3 regions of the Duganella sp. HH101 genome follow, and region 3 is predicted to be linked to each of the others. Evidence: predicted binding sites of a transcription regulator. Region 3 holds the regulator's gene; each other region holds the start of a gene.
The links. The regulator sigma-54, encoded in region 3, starts transcription at its own class of promoters, with help from an activator protein. The targets are predictions, from matches to a motif close to TGGCANGNAANCTGCTTT.

Region 1 (5,864 bases), on a different contig from region 3:
GAAGGCGCCGCCCTGGAAGGCCGCGACGGCCGAATCGAGGTCGGAGAAGGCGGTGATGATGATGACCGGCAGGCCGGGGAAGCGCGACTTCACCAGTTGCAGCAGGTCGAGGCCGGAGTCGCCCGGCATGCGGATGTCGGACACCAGCACCTGCGGCGTCTCGAACTCCAGCGCGGCGATGGCGTCGCGCGCGTTGGCAAAACTCTTGGTGGCCAGGTTTTCCCGGGCCAGCGCTTTTTCCAGTACCCAGCGGATCGATTCGTCGTCGTCTACTATCCAGATTGGCTTCATGTGTTGTGTGTATCCCGCAATATGGATCGTCAATCAAGGGACCCGGCATCCGCCCCTGCCAGCCAGGGCTTATGGCAGCGGCAGCAGGATGCGGAAATCCGTATATCCAGGCCGGCTCTCGCACTCGATCACGCCCATGTGCTGTTGCACGAAGGTTTGCGCTAGGGTCAAGCCCAGGCCGCTGCCGCCTTCCCTGCCCGACACCAAGGGGTAGAAAATCCGGTCGCGGATCTGGGGCGCGATGCCCGGTCCATTGTCAATGATATGCAAGTCTAATGCCAGCCCGTAGCGGACCTTGGCCAAGGTGACTTGCCGGGCCACGCGCGTCTTGAAAACGATCTCCGCATCGCCGTTGTCGATGCGGCTGGCGAGCGCCTGCGCCGCGTTGTGGGCGATGTTGAGCACGGTCTGGATCAGCTGTTCCTTGTCGCCGCGGAACTCGGGGATGGAGGCGTCGTAGTCGCGCAAGATCGTCAGGCCGGACGGGAACTCGGCCAGCATCAGGCTGCGCACGCGCTCCAGCACTTCGTGGATGTTGACGTCGCCGACGATGTGCGGCCGGCGGTGCGGCGCCAGCAGGCGGTCGACCAGCGTCTGCAGGCGGTCGGCCTCCTTGATGATGACCTGGGTGTACTCGCGCAGCTGGCCCGCGTGCAGCGCCGGCAGCTCCATCTCCAGCAGCTGCGCGGCGCCGCGTATGCCGCCCAGCGGGTTCTTGATTTCGTGCGCCAGGTTGCGGATCAGCTCCTTGTTGACCTGGCTCTGGTCGAGGATGCGCTCCTCGCGGTCCAGCTTGAGGTGCTGCAGGTGCTCGCGCAGCTCGATCAGGATGTGGCCGGCCGGTTCGTCCAGCACCGAGACGATGCTGTGCACATGCAACGCATCGCGCCCGGCCCGCTCCAGCATCAAGTCCTGGCGCAGGTCGGAGAACTTGTGCTCGCGCGCCTGGGCGCAGATGTTGTCGAGTTCGCCGGGGTTGAGGAACTGCGCGCTCAGCGTCTGGCGCGACAGCGCCTTGAGCGAGCTCTCCAGCAGGTTTTCGGCGGCGGCGTTGGCGTAGACGATCTGGCCGTCGGCGTCCAGCAGCACCACGGCCGAGGCCAGCAGTTCCAGCCCCGCCAGCGAAGGCAGGCTGTGCCGGCCGGCTTGCTTACTGACTAAAGTCATCGGATATTCGCGATCTCACGTTTTAAGGCTTCCACATTCTTTTCCGAGCGGCTGATGTTGTCGCGCATGCCGGCCACCCGTTCCTGGTACTTGGCGTAGTTGCGCTCATCGCCGCGCCGTTCCGGCTCGCCGTTGTTGAACTCCTTGCGCAACTCGGCCAGCTTCTGCGTTTCGGTTTTCAGCTCGTCCTCCAGGATGCCGCGGCGGTCGGCGTCGCGGGCGCGCTGCTCGGCGCTGTCGACGCGGGGGAAATCCCCCGGCGTGCTGACCGGCGCCGGCACGCCGGGAACGCGCGCGGGCGTGCCCTGGCGGCGCGGCGGCGCCGGCACCACGGTGCCCGGCAAGTCCATCGCCTTGCAGTAGCTGCCGCGGTTGATATCGGTGTACTCGATGCTGCCGTTGGGCGTGGTGCACTTGTAGATCTGCGCCTGGGCGGCGGTGCAGCCCAGCAGTGCAAGCAACACCGGCACTGCGCATCTGTTGAAACGAGTTGTCATTCGTAATCCGTGGGTGGAACTATCCATCCCGAATATACAACATCCAAAGAAAAACGCGGGGAAAGCTCTGCTCGCCCCGCGTTTTGTACCGCACCAGCCGCACCGGCGTTGCCGGCGCTTGGCTGTTACAGCGAGTAGTACATGTCGAACTCGGCAGGGTGAGTCGTCATGCGCATGCGCTGGACGTCCTGCATTTTCAGTTCGATGTAAGCGTCGATCATGGAGTCGCTGAACACGCCGCCACGGGTCAGGAACTCGCGGTCTTTGTTCAGGTTGTCCAGCGCTTCTTCCAGCGACGAGCACACGGTTGGGATCAGTGCGTCTTCTTCCGGCGGCAGGTGGTACAGATCTTTCGATGCGGCTTCGCCCGGGTGGATCTTGTTGGCGATACCGTCCAGGCCAGCCATCAGCAGCGCTGCGAAGCACAGGTAGACGTTGGCCAGTGGATCCGGGAAGCGGGTTTCGATACGGCGGCCCTTAGGATTGGCCACGTGCGGAATACGGATCGAAGCCGAACGGTTTTTAGCCGAGTACGCCAGTTTCACTGGCGCCTCGAAGCCTGGAACCAGACGCTTGTACGAGTTGGTGCCTGGGTTGGTGATCGCGTTCAGCGCCTTGGCGTGCTTGATGATGCCGCCGATGTAGTACAGCGCGGTGTCGGACAGGCCGGCATAGCCGTCGCCGGCGAACAGGTTGACGCCGTCTTTCCAGATCGACTGGTGCACGTGCATGCCGGAACCGTTGTCGCCAACGATAGGCTTAGGCATGAAGGTGGCGGTCTTGCCGTAGCTGTGGGCCACGTTCCAGACCACGTATTTCAGGTTCTGGGTCCAGTCGGCGCGTTCGACCAGGGTCGAGAACTTGGTGCCGATTTCGTTCTGGCCGGCGCCGGCCACTTCGTGGTGGTGCACTTCGACCGGGATGCCCAGCGATTCCAGGATCAGGCACATTTCCGAACGCATGTCCTGGAAGCTGTCCACTGGCGGCACTGGGAAGTAGCCGCCCTTGACGGTAGGACGGTGGCCGGTGTTGCCGCCTTCGAGCTTCTCGCCGGTGGTCCACGATGCTTCTTCGGAATCGATCTTGACGAAGCAGCCGGACATGTCGATCTTCCAGCGCACGCTGTCGAAGATGAAGAATTCCGGCTCAGGGCCGAAGTAGGCGGTGTCGCCCATGCCCGACGATTTCAGGTAGGCCTCGGCGCGCTTGGCGATGGAGCGTGGATCGCGGTCGTAGCCCTTGCCGTCGGCAGGCTCGATAACGTCACACTGCATGAACAGCGTGGTCTCTTCCATGAACGGGTCGATGTTCGCGGTGTTTGGATCCGGCAGCAAAATCATGTCCGATGCTTCGATGCCCTTCCAGCCGGCGATCGAGGAACCGTCGAAGGCGTGACCCGATTCGAACTTGTCGATGTCGAAGTGCGACACAGGCACGGTAACGTGCTGTTCTTTACCACGGGTGTCGGCGAAACGGAAATCAACGAATTTGACTTCGTTTTCCTGGACCATTTTCAGAACTTCTGCGGCTGTCATTGCCATGCGTATCTCCTAAAGGAATGTGGGGCTCGTGCGCTCTTGGTAAGCAGTATTCGTGCCAGCATAAAACTCATCAGCTTATGTCGATAGCGTCTTTGAACTTGCAGGCAAATGAATCTAAAATTCGCCGGCCGGCCCAAGTGCCACAATATGAGGCAGATCAATGCCGCACCAAGGGAGTGCATGTTCGAGATATTGCACCGTATTTGTGCATTTTTGGAATATTTCCGTAAAACGCACGGCTTTGGTGCGCCTGCCTGTGGTGCGCGTGCAGGAAGCCTATAATAAACTCAAACTTATTTCTGGAACATGACATGAGCAAAATAGACGATATTCTGGCGCTGGCGCGCAGCCGCAGCAAAGACTGGCCGTACGCGGGCGCCGTCACGCCCCAGGAAGCCTATGAACTGATCAGCGCCGACAACGCCGTCAAGCTGATCGACGTGCGCACCCATGCGGAGCGCGACTGGGTCGGGCGGGTGGCGATCCCGGAAGCCCAACATGGTGCAGTCCAGTGGACCATCTACCCGGGCGGCATCGCCAACCACGAGTTCATCGAGGAATTGAATTCGGTGGTGCGCAAGGACCAGGTGATCTTGTTCCTGTGCCGCTCGGGCGTGCGCTCGCGCAACGCGGCCAAGCTGGCGACCGAGCACGGCTACAAGCACTGCTACGACATCCTGGAAGGCTTCGAAGGCGACAAGGACGAGCGCGGCCACCGCAAGAACGTCAACGGCTGGTGCAAGGCCGACCTGCCCTGGACCGGCGCCTGACGCCAGTTACACCGCCACCGCCTCATCCACGGCGGGCGCCGACTCGCCCATCAGGAACTGGATACGCTTGCGCACGAACTGTATGTGGCTGCGCAAGCCGTACAAGCCGTCCGCGAACGACAGCGGGATCGACACCTGGTTGACCAGGTCCTCGATCTCGTTCAGGCGCAGCAGCTGCGCCTCGTACACCTCCATGCGCGAACCTTCCGGCGCATCCTCCACCGCCTGCTCCACCGCGCGCAGCTGGCCATACCAGCGGTACACGCGCGACCGGATGCGCCACACGTACAGCGGCGGCACCACCTTGGACAGCGGCAGTATCAGCGCGCCCAGCGCCACCACCACCACCCACATGCGGTCGAAGAAATTGGCCAGCCAGAACGTCATGTAGCGTTGCAGCAGCGGCGGCCCGCTCTTGTAGTACTTGGCCGCCTCGGCGTCGACCGGAATCTCGGTGTACTTGGCCGACGGGAACTGGCCCTGCTGCGAGAACCAGCCGGCCCCGCTGTGGATGCTGCTGGCCGCCTGCACGAACAGGTCGGTCAGCGCCGGATGCAGATCGTCGCGCGCCACCAGCGTGGCGGTGGGGGCGATCAGGTTGTAGTCCTCGGCCGGGATGTCGCGGCCCAGGTCGACGATCCCCTGCGGCAGCACCACGTGCGTCAGGAAGGGCAGCTTGCGCGCGTAGGCCTCGGCCTGGTTGAAGTTGAACAGCTTGATGCCCGGCGTTTGCAGCAGCATCTGGATCAGCGGCGCCTCCGGCGCCGAGGTGAACACCAGGCCGTCGATGCGGCCTTCCAGCAGCTCCACCGTGGCCGGCGTGTTGGCCAGCGAGAAGCGCTCGACCTCGCCCTTCTCGACACCGTTCAGTTCCAGCACCTGGCGGAACAGGCGCGGCGCGCCTGCGCCCTTGGGGCCGTAGTTGATCTTCAAGCCCTTCAGCTGGGTCAGCTGGGTGATGGGCGGCTTGCCCTTGGTCTCGCGCAGGAACAGCCACAGCGGCTCGACAAACAGGCTGCCCAGCGAGGTCAGGCCTTCGCGTTCGGCCGCTTCCTCGTTGGTGGAGCCGCTTTGCACGAAGGCGATGTCGACTTCGCCGGCGCGCAGGCGCTTGAGGTTTTCACCGGAGCCGGCGGACGGCACCAGCGTCACCTTGACGCCGTGCTTGGCCAGCGCGGCCGCGTATTTCTTGCCGAATTCCTCGTAGGCGGAGTTTTCCTGGCCGGTGGCCAGGCGCACCGTGCGCGGCGGCGCCGGGTCCACCAGCCAGTAGGCCAGCAGGCAGACGCCGGCAATCAGCGCGATGGTGGGTGCGGCGGCGACAAACAAGTCCCGCACTGAGAACTGCGTGAACTTGAGGATTTTGGACATGTGATGGCGTATCGGTTTCATGGGCTGATACATTGCCAACAAACGGGCAACTATGCAAGGGAAACCCGCCCCCGCAAGCAAAGGGTCGGACCCCGTACGGGGTCCGACCCTGGTGTGCCGCCGTACGGGGTAGTATCAGCCGCCGCAGGCCTGCAGCGGCGGCGTCACCGCCGCGGTGGCGTTGCCGCCGGTCTTGACGATCGCCGGCGGCGTCGCCCCCGGCCTGG
Region 2 (5,864 bases), on a different contig from region 3:
GTTTCTCCGAAGCGCTGATCCACCGCCGTTCGGCCCGCTTCGGCAACAGCCGCATCGTCGCCGAGCTGCAAAGCCACGGCATCAAGGGCGAGGAACTGCAGGAATTGAAGGCCGGCCTGGCCGAAGGCGAGACCGAGCGCTGCGTCGAAGTCTGGAACCGCAAGTTCGGCACCGTGGCCGCCGATCCACAGGAGCGCAACAAGCAGATGCGCTTCCTGCTGCAACGGGGATTTTCCCAGCGCGCCGTGCAGACCGCGCTCAAGGGCGCCCCGGAAGACGACTGAAACCTTGCCGCGCCGCACCATGCAATGTTTCCATGACTGAAATAAGACTGGTGAATTTCTTGCCAAAAAACTCATAAAGCCGCCATTTTCAGCGCTCAAAGTTATGTTCTGACGCAACTTGAGGCACCGATGTGCTACACTTTTGGGGTTTTTGCAGCGCCGCAGGTGCGGTAGTTGTCCGTAGAAGCTGCGGACACGTGCGATCAGCACATGGCTGCTTACTAAATTTCTGCCGCGAGAGCGGCATCGGTCTTATGTCCCTGTCAACTCCAGTTACCCGACGTGCGCTCCGGCACACGCGCGCAATTGCCGTCCAAGCGTACGCACGCGATGACGGGCTGTGGGATCTTGACGCCCATATCACCGATATCAAAGTCATCGACACCATGCTGGCCTCCGGCCCGCGTGCCGCCGGCACCCCCCTGCATGACCTGCACCTGCGTTTGACCGTCGATCTGCAACTGACCATCGTCGATGCCGAAGCCGCATCCGATGCCGTTCCCTATCCCGGCCACTGCGACACCATCGCCCCCGATTACAAAAAACAGCTGGTCGGCCTGAACCTGATGAAGGGGTTCCGCCACGAGCTCAAGCAACGCCTGGCCGGTATTTCCGGCTGCACCCATTTGACCGAACTGGCGCAGATCCTGCCCACGGCTGCGGTGCAGGCGTTCGCCAACGATGTCTGGTCGACCAACGACGCGGCGACCGAAAACGACGGCGTGCCGCGCCACAAGCCGTTTCAACTCGACAAATGCCATGCCCTGCGCACCGACGGTGCGGCAGTGGCGCAGTTTTACCCGCGCTGGGTGGCCAAAGCAGCACCAGGTGGCGCGTAGCAATCTCTGCTTACTAGATTCACACATTTCGCAGTATCAACCGATTTTTACACATCAGCATCAGAAGGGAAGCCAGCATGAAAATCCATGAGTATCAAGGCAAAGAAATCCTCCGAAAATTCGGAGTGACGGTTCCGCGCGGTATTCCGTGCATGTCCGTTGAAGAAGCAGTCAAAGCTGCTGAAACCTTGGGCGGTCCGGTCTGGGTTGTGAAAGCACAAATCCACGCCGGTGGCCGTGGTAAAGGCGGCGGCGTTAAAGTCGCCAAATCGCTGGAACAAGTTAAAGAATTCTCCGAGCAGATCCTGGGCATGCAGCTGGTCACGCACCAGACCGGCCCTGAAGGCCAGAAAGTACGCCGCCTGCTGATCGAAGAAGGCGCGGACATCAAGAAAGAACTGTACGTATCGCTGGTAACGGACCGCGTATCGCAGCGCGTTGTGCTGATGGCTTCCTCCGAAGGCGGTATGGACATCGAAGAAGTTGCCGAGTCCCACCCAGAACTGCTGCACTCGATCGCCATCGATCCATCGATCGGCCTGACCGACGCTGAAGCCGCTGGCATCGCCGCCAAGATCGGTGTGCCGGAAGCTTCGATCGCCGACGCCGTCGCCAACCTGCAAGGCCTGTACAAAGCCTACTGGGAAACCGACTCGTCGCTGGCCGAAATCAACCCGCTGATCCTGACCGGTTCGGGCAAGGTCATCGCTCTGGACGCCAAGTTCAACTTCGACGCCAACTCGCTGTTCCGTCAACCTGAAATCGTTGCTTACCGCGATCTGGACGAAGAAGATCCAGCCGAAGTCGAAGCATCGAAATTCGACCTGGCCTACATCTCCCTGGACGGCAACATCGGCTGCCTGGTGAACGGCGCCGGCCTGGCCATGGCCACCATGGACACCATCAAGCTGTTCGGCGGCGAGCCAGCCAACTTCCTGGACGTAGGCGGCGGCGCCACGGCTGAGAAAGTGACCGAAGCGTTCAAGATCATGCTGAAAAACCCAGGCCTGAAAGCCATCCTGGTGAACATCTTCGGCGGCATCATGCGCTGCGACGTGATCGCCGAAGGCGTGATCACCGCGGTCAAAGCCGTGTCGCTGAACGTGCCACTGGTGGTGCGCATGAAGGGCACCAACGAAGACCTGGGCAAGAAGATGCTGGCCGATTCCGGTCTGCCTATCATCGCAGCCGACACCATGGAAGATGCAGCGAAGAGCGTCGTCGCCGCCGCTGCCGGTCAAGCTTAATTAAGGAATCAACATGTCCATTCTGATCAATAAAGATACCAAAGTTGTCACCCAAGGTATTACCGGCAAAACCGGTCAATTCCACACCCGCGGTTGCCGCGACTACGCGAACGGCAAAGCTGCTTTCGTTGCAGGCGTGAACCCGAAGAAAGCCGGCGAAGATTTCGAAGGCATTCCTATTTTCGCTAACGTTACCGAAGCGAAAAAAGAAACCGGCGCCAACGTGTCGGTCATCTACGTACCGCCAGCAGGCGCGGCCGCCGCGATCTGGGAAGCTGTCGAAGCTGAAATGGATCTGGCTATTTGCATCACCGAAGGCATCCCTGTCCGCGACATGATGGCTTTGAAAGATCGCATGGCTAAAGCGGGTTCGAAAACCCTGCTGCTGGGCCCTAACTGCCCAGGCCTGATCACCCCTGACGAAATCAAGATCGGCATCATGCCAGGCCACATCCACAAGAAGGGCCGTATCGGCGTGGTGTCCCGTTCGGGCACCCTGACCTATGAAGCAGTCGGTCAGCTGACCGCACTGGGCCTGGGCCAATCGTCGGCAGTCGGCATCGGCGGCGACCCGATCAACGGTCTGAAGCACATCGACGTGATGAAGATGTTCAACGACGATCCTGATACCGACGCGGTCATCATGATCGGCGAAATCGGTGGTCCGGACGAAGCCAACGCGGCTTACTGGATCAAAGACAACATGAAAAAACCGGTCGTCGGCTTCATCGCCGGTGTAACCGCTCCTCCGGGCAAGCGCATGGGCCACGCCGGCGCGCTGATCTCCGGCGGCGCTGACACCGCACAAGCCAAACTGGAAATCATGGAAGCTTGCGGCATCACCGTCACCAAAAACCCGTCCGAAATGGCGCGTCTGCTGAAAGCCATGCTGTAATAACAGCCGGCTTGAATGTGGAAAAAAAGCCCCGTGTGTGCATGCGACGCTCAAGATCGTCGCACGGCCACACGGGGCTTTTTCATTGGAGAATAACTTGGCGAAGATCCTCATCTCGCGCGACGGACAGCTAGAACAGCAAATACAACTGAGCAAGGAGCGGATGACCATCGGCCGTCACCCGCGCAACGACATCGTGCTGACGCATCCGGCCGTCAGCGGCGACCACGCGGTCATCGTCACCATCCTCGACGATTCTTTTCTGGAAGACCTGCACAGCACCAACGGCACCTTCGTCAACGGCCATCGCATCGGCAAGCACTTCCTGCAACACCAGGACGTGATCAAAATGGCCAAGTTCCAGGTCGAGTTCATCGCCGACGGCGTGCGGCCGATGATGGCGGCGGCGCCCGTGCTGGCGCAGATCGAAGTCTTAAACGGCAACAATGCCGGAAAACAAATGGCGCTGACCAAGCCGCAGACCACGCTCGGCCGCGCCGGCGTGCAGGTGGTGGTGATCCATCGCCACCCGGATGCCTACACCATCACCCACCAGGAGGGCGCGCAGGCGCCGCTGGTCAACGACATCCCCCTCGGCAAGCAGCCGCAGCGCTTGAACCATGGCGACGTGATCGACCTGGGCGGCACGCACATGGCCTTCCGCATCGCCTGACAATATTTGTCAGCGCGCCGGACGGCTGACAAATTGCGGCGCCGCGACTGACAAAAAACGGCAGTCCGGGCGGCGAAAAGCGACAGTTTTTGGCAGATTTGGCGGGTTTGGACCCGAAAAATGGGGTGGCACACCAATTGCTCATAGCTAAGTGTCCTACCAAATTTTGATGTTCAACACACCCCCAGGAGTCGAAAATGAAATCCATGAAAATGATGAAGAAACAAGCACAAGCCGGCTTCACCCTGATCGAACTGATGATCGTGGTTGCCATTATCGGTATTCTGGCCGCTGTGGCGATCCCGGCGTACAGCGACTACACCGTGAAAGCCAAGATGGCGAATGCCCAGGGCGCGATCGACTCGATCAAGACCGCGGTGGCACTGTGCGCCCAGGAAGGTGGAGGGGATCTGACCGGCTGCAACGCCGGTGCCAAAGGTGTACCGACCTTCACCCCGACCAAGGAAGTTTCCGGCGCCACCGTTACCGACGGCGTGATCGTTGAAACCTTCGCCACCGGCGTCGGCAAAGACATCGACGGCAAAACCGCGACCTTCACCCCGACCATCGCCGCTGGTGCAGCGAACGTAACCTGGAACGTGACCACCACCGTCACCAACACCGCAGCGTCGCAAGCACTGACCAAAAACAACGTCACCCCATAATGCTGTTGGGCCAGACGTAAAAAAACCGGCTTCGGCCGGTTTTTTCGTTTCAGACGATCTTTTGCCGATCGGCGATCAACGCCTCGTAGGTCAGGTTTTGCAGCATGGTGTAGTGGACCGGATCCAGGTCGATGAACTGTACGCCGTAGGTGAAGACCTCGGCCTTGTCGCTGGTGGCCGGCTTGACCACGTTGATGTTGCGGATGGTGGCGTTCGGATTGATGCGCACCTGGCGGTTGCCGGGCTGGGCGATCAGGTAGAAGGACAGGCCGACCTGGGCCTCGTCCTCGGACAGTTTCTTGGCCGACTCGATCAGCGCACCGGACACGCTCAGGTTCACCAGGAACACCGAGGTGGTGCCGGCCGGCGACGTCACCTGGGCCGGGATATCGACCTTGACCCGCATCGCCGCGCGCAAGCTGGTGCCCTGGATCGACACCGGGAACGACAGGTGGACATAGAACAGCGGCCGTGGGAACACGCGTTGCACGACGCAAGAGAATGAGCAGACGTTGACGCCGGAGAAGACGCGGATGGTCAGCTTGTCGCCGTCATTGAGGGCGATCGGCGCGCCATTCTCGAACGGAACCTTGACGATCATATACTCGTCTTTGACCCAGCCGATCAGCGTGGAGAAGTGCTGGATAGGCTTGATGGTGCGATGAGTAATGAACTGAATCCTGCCACCCACCTGCAGGTTCATCTGTTCGAATTCGTATTCCTGAGTCTTTGCTTCGCTCGGTGGAGGAGGGTTGCTGCTCATTCAAATTCTTTCTCGTATGCGCGAGGCGGGTACGGTGAGGCCTACGTCAAAAAATTACTTCAGCAACATTTATTATATACGCGCCATGCAAAGGTAACAATCAGACAATACACGAGGTTGCTGATTGGTCGCAGACTAGCACGTTAGCGGCGATGCAAGGCTGAAAAACGTTGCATTTCTGAGCAAGTGGGGGCAGGGCCACGGAGATGGACTTTGCTGTTCTCGGGCGTTAATCAGGAAATTGCCTAGCTAATCCTGTTCTGTCCTGATCTCTAGCTGATAGTCCAATCCGTTGTCAGGGAACACGCCCTTGTCTTTCAAGATTCCGAAGGCCGCAGCGATGGCGTTTTTGCGTGCATCAGACTTCGCCGCGATATCGGCCGATGCCGCCGGTGCGTTGGGCACGGCCGGGTTTGGATCATGCGTTTTTGAACGACGTTGCATGGCGACCTCCCGAGTGAACCGCTGGACGGTAAATTATAGATCACCGTGCTGTGA
Region 3 (5,864 bases):
GATGAACCTGGCGCCGACCACCTCGACCACCGTCACGCTGGCGCTGGGCGACGCCATCGCCGTCGCGCTGCTGGACCTGCGCGGCTTCAAGGAAGAAGACTTCGCCCGCTCGCATCCGGGCGGCGCGCTGGGCCGCCGCCTGCTGACCCACGTGCGCGACGTCATGCGCAGCGGCGACGCCGTGCCGCAAGTGACCGCCGACGTCAAGCTGACCGACGCGCTGCTGGAAATCACGCAAAAGGGCATGGGCATGACCGCCGTGGTCGACGCCGACGGCAAGCCGGTCGGCGTGTTCACCGACGGCGACCTGCGCCGCATGATCGAGAAGGTCCAGGATTTCACCAAGGTCGTGATCCGCGACGTGATGCACGCCAATCCGCGCACCATCTCGCCGGAAAAACTGGCGGTGGACGCCGTCGCCGTGATGGAACAGTTCCGCATCAACCAGATGCTGGTGACGGACGCCGCCGGCAAGCTGGTCGGCGCGCTGCACATCCATGACCTGACCCGCGCCAAGGTGATCTGATGACCGAGTTGACCTATGTGGAGCGCGCCGCGCGCGTCAAGCTGATGATCTTCGACGTCGACGGCGTGCTGACCGACGGCAGCCTGCACTACGGCGCCGACGGCGAGGCGCTGAAGACCTTCAATGTGCACGACGGCCTGGGCATCAAGCTGCTGCAGGAATCCGGCGTGCAGACCGCCATCATCAGCGCGCGCACCTCGCCGCAGGTGATCAGGCGCGCGGCCGACCTCGGCATCGGCCACCTGCACCAGGGCGGCCACGACAAGCTGACGCCGTTCAACGCGCTGCTGGAAAAGACCGGCCTCACCGCCGAGCAGGTCGGCTTCATCGGCGACGACGTGGTCGACCTGCCGATTTTGACACGCGTCGGTTTCGCCGTCGCCGTGCCGAACGGCCGCGCCGAAGTGCTGGAGCGTGCCCACCACACCACCGTCGCCCACGGCGGCCGCGGCGCGGTGCGCGAAGTGTGCGAGCTGCTGCTGCACGCGCAGGGCACTTACCCGCGCGTGATGGCGCAGTTCCTGGTGTAACGGAGCGGCCATGCGTAAAAGAACAGCCCACCGCTGGCAGCTGACCATCGTCATGGTGGTCGGCGTGTTTGTCGCCGTCGGCAGCTTCTGGCTGGTGCAGGTGGTCAACCAGGCCGGCCAGGAAGCGCAGGAAGACCAGCACCGCAACGAGCCGGACTACATCATCGACCGCTTCAGCCTGGTGCGCATGAACAAGTCCGGCCAGCCGGCCTATATCATTTCCGGCGACAAGCTGACCCACCGCCCGATCGACGATTCGTCCGACATCGACAAGCCGTACGTGCACAGCCTGTCGGGCGACCAGCCGCCGATGAATATGCACGCCGACACCGCCCATGTCGACCAGGGCAATACGCGCGTCAAGCTCAGTGGTAATGTGGACGTGGTGCGCCCGGCGACGCCGAACGCGCAAGCCTTGCGCATGACCACGCCGACGCTGACCGTGTATCCCGACGAAGAACGCATGGAAACCGCCAGCCCGGTGGCGCTGGAGCTGGGCAAGACCACCGCCACCGGCGTCGGCATGAAGGCCAACAACGCCACCCGCCAGGTGCAACTGGGCGGACGCGGGCAGCTGGTGATGCCGCCGCGCGACGCCCGCTGACGAACCCAATACGATGAATGGAATGACGATGAAGAAATTGATACTCTCGGCCACGATGCTGCTGCTGGCGATGACCGCCGCGCACGCTGAAAAAGCCGACGCCAACAAACCGACCACGATCAACTACGACGACCTGCAGATCGACGACGTCAAGCAGATCAAGACGCTGATCGGCAACGTGGTGCTGACGCGCGGCACCTTGCTGATGAAGTCGCCGAAGGCGGTGATGACCACCGACCCTGAGGGTTATGACTTCGTCGTGCTGACCAGCACGCCGGGCACGCCGGCCACCTTCCGCCAGAAGCGCGACGGCGCCGGCGACCAGTGGGTCGAAGGCGAAGCCGAACGCATCGAATACAGCAACAAGACCGACCTGGTCAAACTGTTCTCGAAAGCCAAGATCCGCCGCCTGGAGGGCGGCCGCCTCAGCGACGAGGTCGACGGCGAATTCATTTCCTACGACAGCCGCAAGGAACAGTTCGCGGTGAAGAACAGCGTCACCGGCGAGAGCAAGCCGGGCGCCGGCCGCGGCACCATGGTGATCCAGCCGGTGATCCGCCCGGCGCCCGCGCCAGCCGCGTCGACCCCGCCTGCGACGGAGAAGTAAGCATGGAAGCATCCTGCGGTAGCACCCTGATCGTGCGCGGCCTGCAAAAGACCTACGGCAAGCGCCAGGTCGTGCACGACGTGTCCCTGCAAGTGGAATGCGGCGAAGTGGTGGGTCTGCTCGGCCCCAACGGCGCCGGCAAGACCACCTCGTTCTACATGATCGTCGGCCTGGTGCCGTCGGACGCCGGCAGCATCGATATCAGCGGCACCGACATCTCCTCGCTGCCGATCCACCGCCGCGCCTCGCTCGGCTTGTCCTACCTGCCGCAGGAAGCGTCGGTGTTCCGCAAGCTGACGGTGGAAGAAAATATCCGCGCCGTCCTCGAAATCCAGAAAGTGGACGGCAAGCCTTTATCCAAGGCTGCCATTGATGAACGGCTCAATACCCTGCTGGCCGATTTGCAGATCGAAAAGCTGCGCGAAAACCAGGCGCTGTCGCTGTCGGGCGGCGAACGCCGCCGCGTGGAGATCGCGCGCGCGCTGGCGACCAACCCGCGCTTCGTGCTGCTCGACGAACCATTCGCCGGGGTCGACCCGATCGCCGTGATTGAGATCCAGCGCATCGTGCGCTTCCTCAAGGAACGCGGCATCGGCGTCCTCATTACCGATCACAATGTGCGCGAGACGCTGGGCATCTGCGACCGCGCATATATCATCAACCAGGGCACGGTATTGGCTTCAGGCCGGCCAGACGACATCATCGCCAACGAATCGGTGCGTCGCGTGTATCTGGGTGAACACTTCCGCATGTAAAACCCATGAAACAGTCTTTGCAACTGCGCACGTCGCAGCACCTCGCGCTGACACCGCAATTGCAGCAGTCGATACGGCTGCTGCAACTGTCGACGCTGGAGCTGCACCAGGAACTGGAACAGCTGCTGACCGATAATCCGCTGCTGGAGCGCCTCGACGACCCGCTGGACCGCTCGCTGCGGCTGCTGTCGGACGGCGCCATCAGCCAGCAAGCCCCGGTCGGCGATGCGCCGCCGGAAGGCCCGCCCAACGCCCAGGAAGCGCCGGCCGCCGACGCCGACAACTACGACGGCCCGGCCGCCGACACCGAGAGCACCAGCAGCGACGCCGATGTCGACTGGAGCGACGCCGGCCGCAGCAAGGCGCCCGACGACGAGGACTCGCGTCCGCAGCTGGAGGCCAGCCACTGCACGCTGCGCGAGCACCTGATGGAGCAGATGCGGGTGACGGTGCTGGAGATGCGCGACCGCGCGCTGGTCGAGCTGATCATCGACGCGCTGGACGAAAACGGCTACCTCGAAGAACCGCTGGAGGAAATCCTGGCGCGCTTGCCGGAAGAGCTGGAGATCGACCTCGACGAACTGCGCACCGCGCTGTCGCTGCTGCAAAGCTTCGATCCGATGGGCGTGGGCGCGCGCAACGCGTCCGAGTGCCTGGCGCTGCAGATCAAGCGCCTGCCGGGCATACCGATGGTGACGCGGCGCATGGCGCTGGCCATCGTGGAAAACCACCTGACCTGGTTTGCGCAGCGCGATTTCAACAAGCTCAAGAAGGCGCTGCTGTGCGACGACGAGGATTTGCGCGAGGCGCAAACCGTCATCCGCCAGTGCAATCCGCATCCGGGTTCGGCCTTCGCGTCGGACGTGTCGGACTACGTGGTGCCGGACGTGATCGTCAAGAAATCGCGCACCGGCTGGCAGGTCAGCCTGAACAACGACGTCATGCCGCGCCTGCGCGTCAACGCCATGTACGCCAACCTGCTCAAGCAGGGAAAAGGCGAGGGCGCCATGGGCGCGCAGCTGCAGGAAGCCAAGTGGCTGATCAAGAATATGCGCCAGCGTTTCGACACGATACTGCGCGTCGCCCAGGCGATAGTAGAAAGACAAAAGAACTTTTTCTCGCACGGCGCGGTCGCCATGCGCCCCCTTGTGCTTCGCGAAATTGCTGATACACTGGGTCTACACGAGAGCACTATTTCTCGTGTAACAACTCAAAAATATATGCTGACCCCGCATGGCATGTTTGAGTTGAAATATTTCTTTGGTAGCCATGTCGCCACCGAAGCGGGGGGGGAAGCAAGTTCGACGGCGATACGCGCACTCATCGTGCAATTGACAGGAGCAGAAGACCCGAAAAATCCTTTATCCGACAGTAAGATTGCGGACATGCTGGGAGAACAAGGCATGGTGATTGCGCGACGAACTGTTGCCAAATATCGCGAAGCGTTGAAAATCCCGCCAGTCAGTCTCCGCAAGTCTTTGTAGTTATTCTGGTTCCTGCGCGCCCGGCAGTAATGGGCTACGCACTAACCGTAAGAAGCGACATTATCTCTAGGAGTGTGTATGAATCTCACCATCAGTGGACATCATCTCGAAGTGACCTCGGCCATCCGTGAATATGTGCAGAACAAGCTTGAGCGCGTCACCCGCCACTTTGATCAAGTGATTGATATTGCTGTCATCCTGACTGTAGATAACCTTAAAGAGAAAGAGAAACGCCAGAAGGCTGAAATCAACCTGCGTCTGTCGGGCAAAACCGTCTACGTGGAAAGCCTGTCGCAAGACCTGTACGCCGCCATCGATACCTTGATCGACAAGCTGGATCGGCAGGTCATGAAGTACAAAGCCAAGGTCCAAGAGCACGGCCACGATGCGATCAAGCATCTCCCGGATAGCTACGAACCCGCTGCCGCCGCCCTATAACAACGGCCCCGGCACCATCAAACTAAGGGCGCAGAGGCGCCCTTTTTTGCGCCCGGATAGTTTAGAGTAAACGTTTTCCAAATGTCTTCTGATGGGAGTGGCATGAAACGAACTAAACTATTTACAGCCTGGCTGCTGGCGCTGGCCGCCCCGGCCGCGCTGGCGTGCACCGCGCCGCCGCCGGCCGTGATCGATATCGACGCCAACAGCTATTACTCGGATGCGCATCACTCTGTCATCGATCCGGTGCTGCGGGCACGCAATATCGCCAACACCAAGCCCATCGACGACTTCCTGGCCGACGTGGCGAAAAACGCCAGCCTGGGCAACGCCGCCTGCGCGCTGGGCTGGCTGGAGAGTTGGGCTGGTCAAAAGGCCTTGTTGGGCAAACTGTCCAGCGAGCAGGCGTGGTATGTGCGCAAGTGGACCCTGGGCGGCATGGCGCTCAGCTATGCCCGCGTCAAACCGGCCGCCGGCGCGGCGCAGCAGCAAGCCATTGAAAGCTGGTTCAAGACGCTGGCCGACGCCACCATGGCGCACTCCGACGCGCACAAGGGCACGCGCAACAACCATTACTACTGGGAAGGACTGGCGGTGACGGCGGTGGGCGGCGTCACCGGCGACGAGCGTTATCTGGGCTGGGGCCGCAAGGTCTTCGAGCATGCGATGGGGCAGGTGGCGGCCGACGGTTCACTGCCGCCGGAAATGGAGCGCGGAGCCAAGGCGCTGCACTACCATGTGTTCGCCGCCGTGCCGCTGGTGATGAGCGCATCCATCCTGGACATCCGCTCGCCCAAGCTGGACCAGCTGATGCGCTTCACCATCGCCGCCGCGCAAGACCCGTCGGCGATGGAGAAGGCCACCGGCTTTGCGCAGGAGCGGGCCAACGGCAGCGAAATGTCGTTCGCCATCATTTATGC

Region 1: glnA (type I glutamate--ammonia ligase) is a predicted target of sigma-54. The motif match lies at 3,537-3,554, and genes of this name have one in related genera.
Region 2: DUGA2_RS18785 (pilin) is a predicted target of sigma-54. The motif match lies at 4,065-4,082, and genes of this name have one in related genera.

Annotation. Positions count from the first base shown of each region.
Region 1 is NZ_LRON01000002.1:291,377-297,240, reverse strand. It holds gene ntrC (nitrogen regulation protein NR(I)) at 1-291, opposite strand, end outside; gene glnL (nitrogen regulation protein NR(II)) at 361-1,458, opposite strand; gene DUGA2_RS04135 (DUF4124 domain-containing protein) at 1,455-1,955, opposite strand; gene glnA (type I glutamate--ammonia ligase) at 2,081-3,496, opposite strand; gene DUGA2_RS04125 (rhodanese-like domain-containing protein) at 3,808-4,266, shown strand; gene DUGA2_RS04120 (TAXI family TRAP transporter solute-binding subunit) at 4,273-5,637, opposite strand; gene DUGA2_RS04115 (transglycosylase domain-containing protein) at 5,773-5,864, opposite strand, start outside.
Region 2 is NZ_LRON01000011.1:163,537-169,400, forward strand. It holds gene recX (recombination regulator RecX) at 1-284, shown strand, start outside; gene DUGA2_RS18765 (DUF2889 domain-containing protein) at 539-1,123, shown strand; gene sucC (ADP-forming succinate--CoA ligase subunit beta) at 1,201-2,370, shown strand; gene sucD (succinate--CoA ligase subunit alpha) at 2,384-3,265, shown strand; gene DUGA2_RS18780 (FHA domain-containing protein) at 3,363-3,938, shown strand; gene DUGA2_RS18785 (pilin) at 4,136-4,603, shown strand; gene DUGA2_RS18790 (flagellar brake protein) at 4,653-5,366, opposite strand; gene DUGA2_RS33625 (hypothetical protein) at 5,616-5,810, opposite strand.
Region 3 is NZ_LRON01000018.1:82,393-88,256, forward strand. It holds gene DUGA2_RS24150 (SIS domain-containing protein) at 1-526, shown strand, start outside; gene DUGA2_RS24155 (HAD family hydrolase) at 526-1,056, shown strand; gene lptC (LPS export ABC transporter periplasmic protein LptC) at 1,067-1,660, shown strand; gene lptA (lipopolysaccharide transport periplasmic protein LptA) at 1,689-2,267, shown strand; gene lptB (LPS export ABC transporter ATP-binding protein) at 2,270-3,022, shown strand; gene DUGA2_RS24175 (RNA polymerase factor sigma-54) at 3,028-4,506, shown strand; gene hpf (ribosome hibernation-promoting factor, HPF/YfiA family) at 4,585-4,944, shown strand; gene DUGA2_RS24185 (alginate lyase family protein) at 5,047-5,864, shown strand, end outside.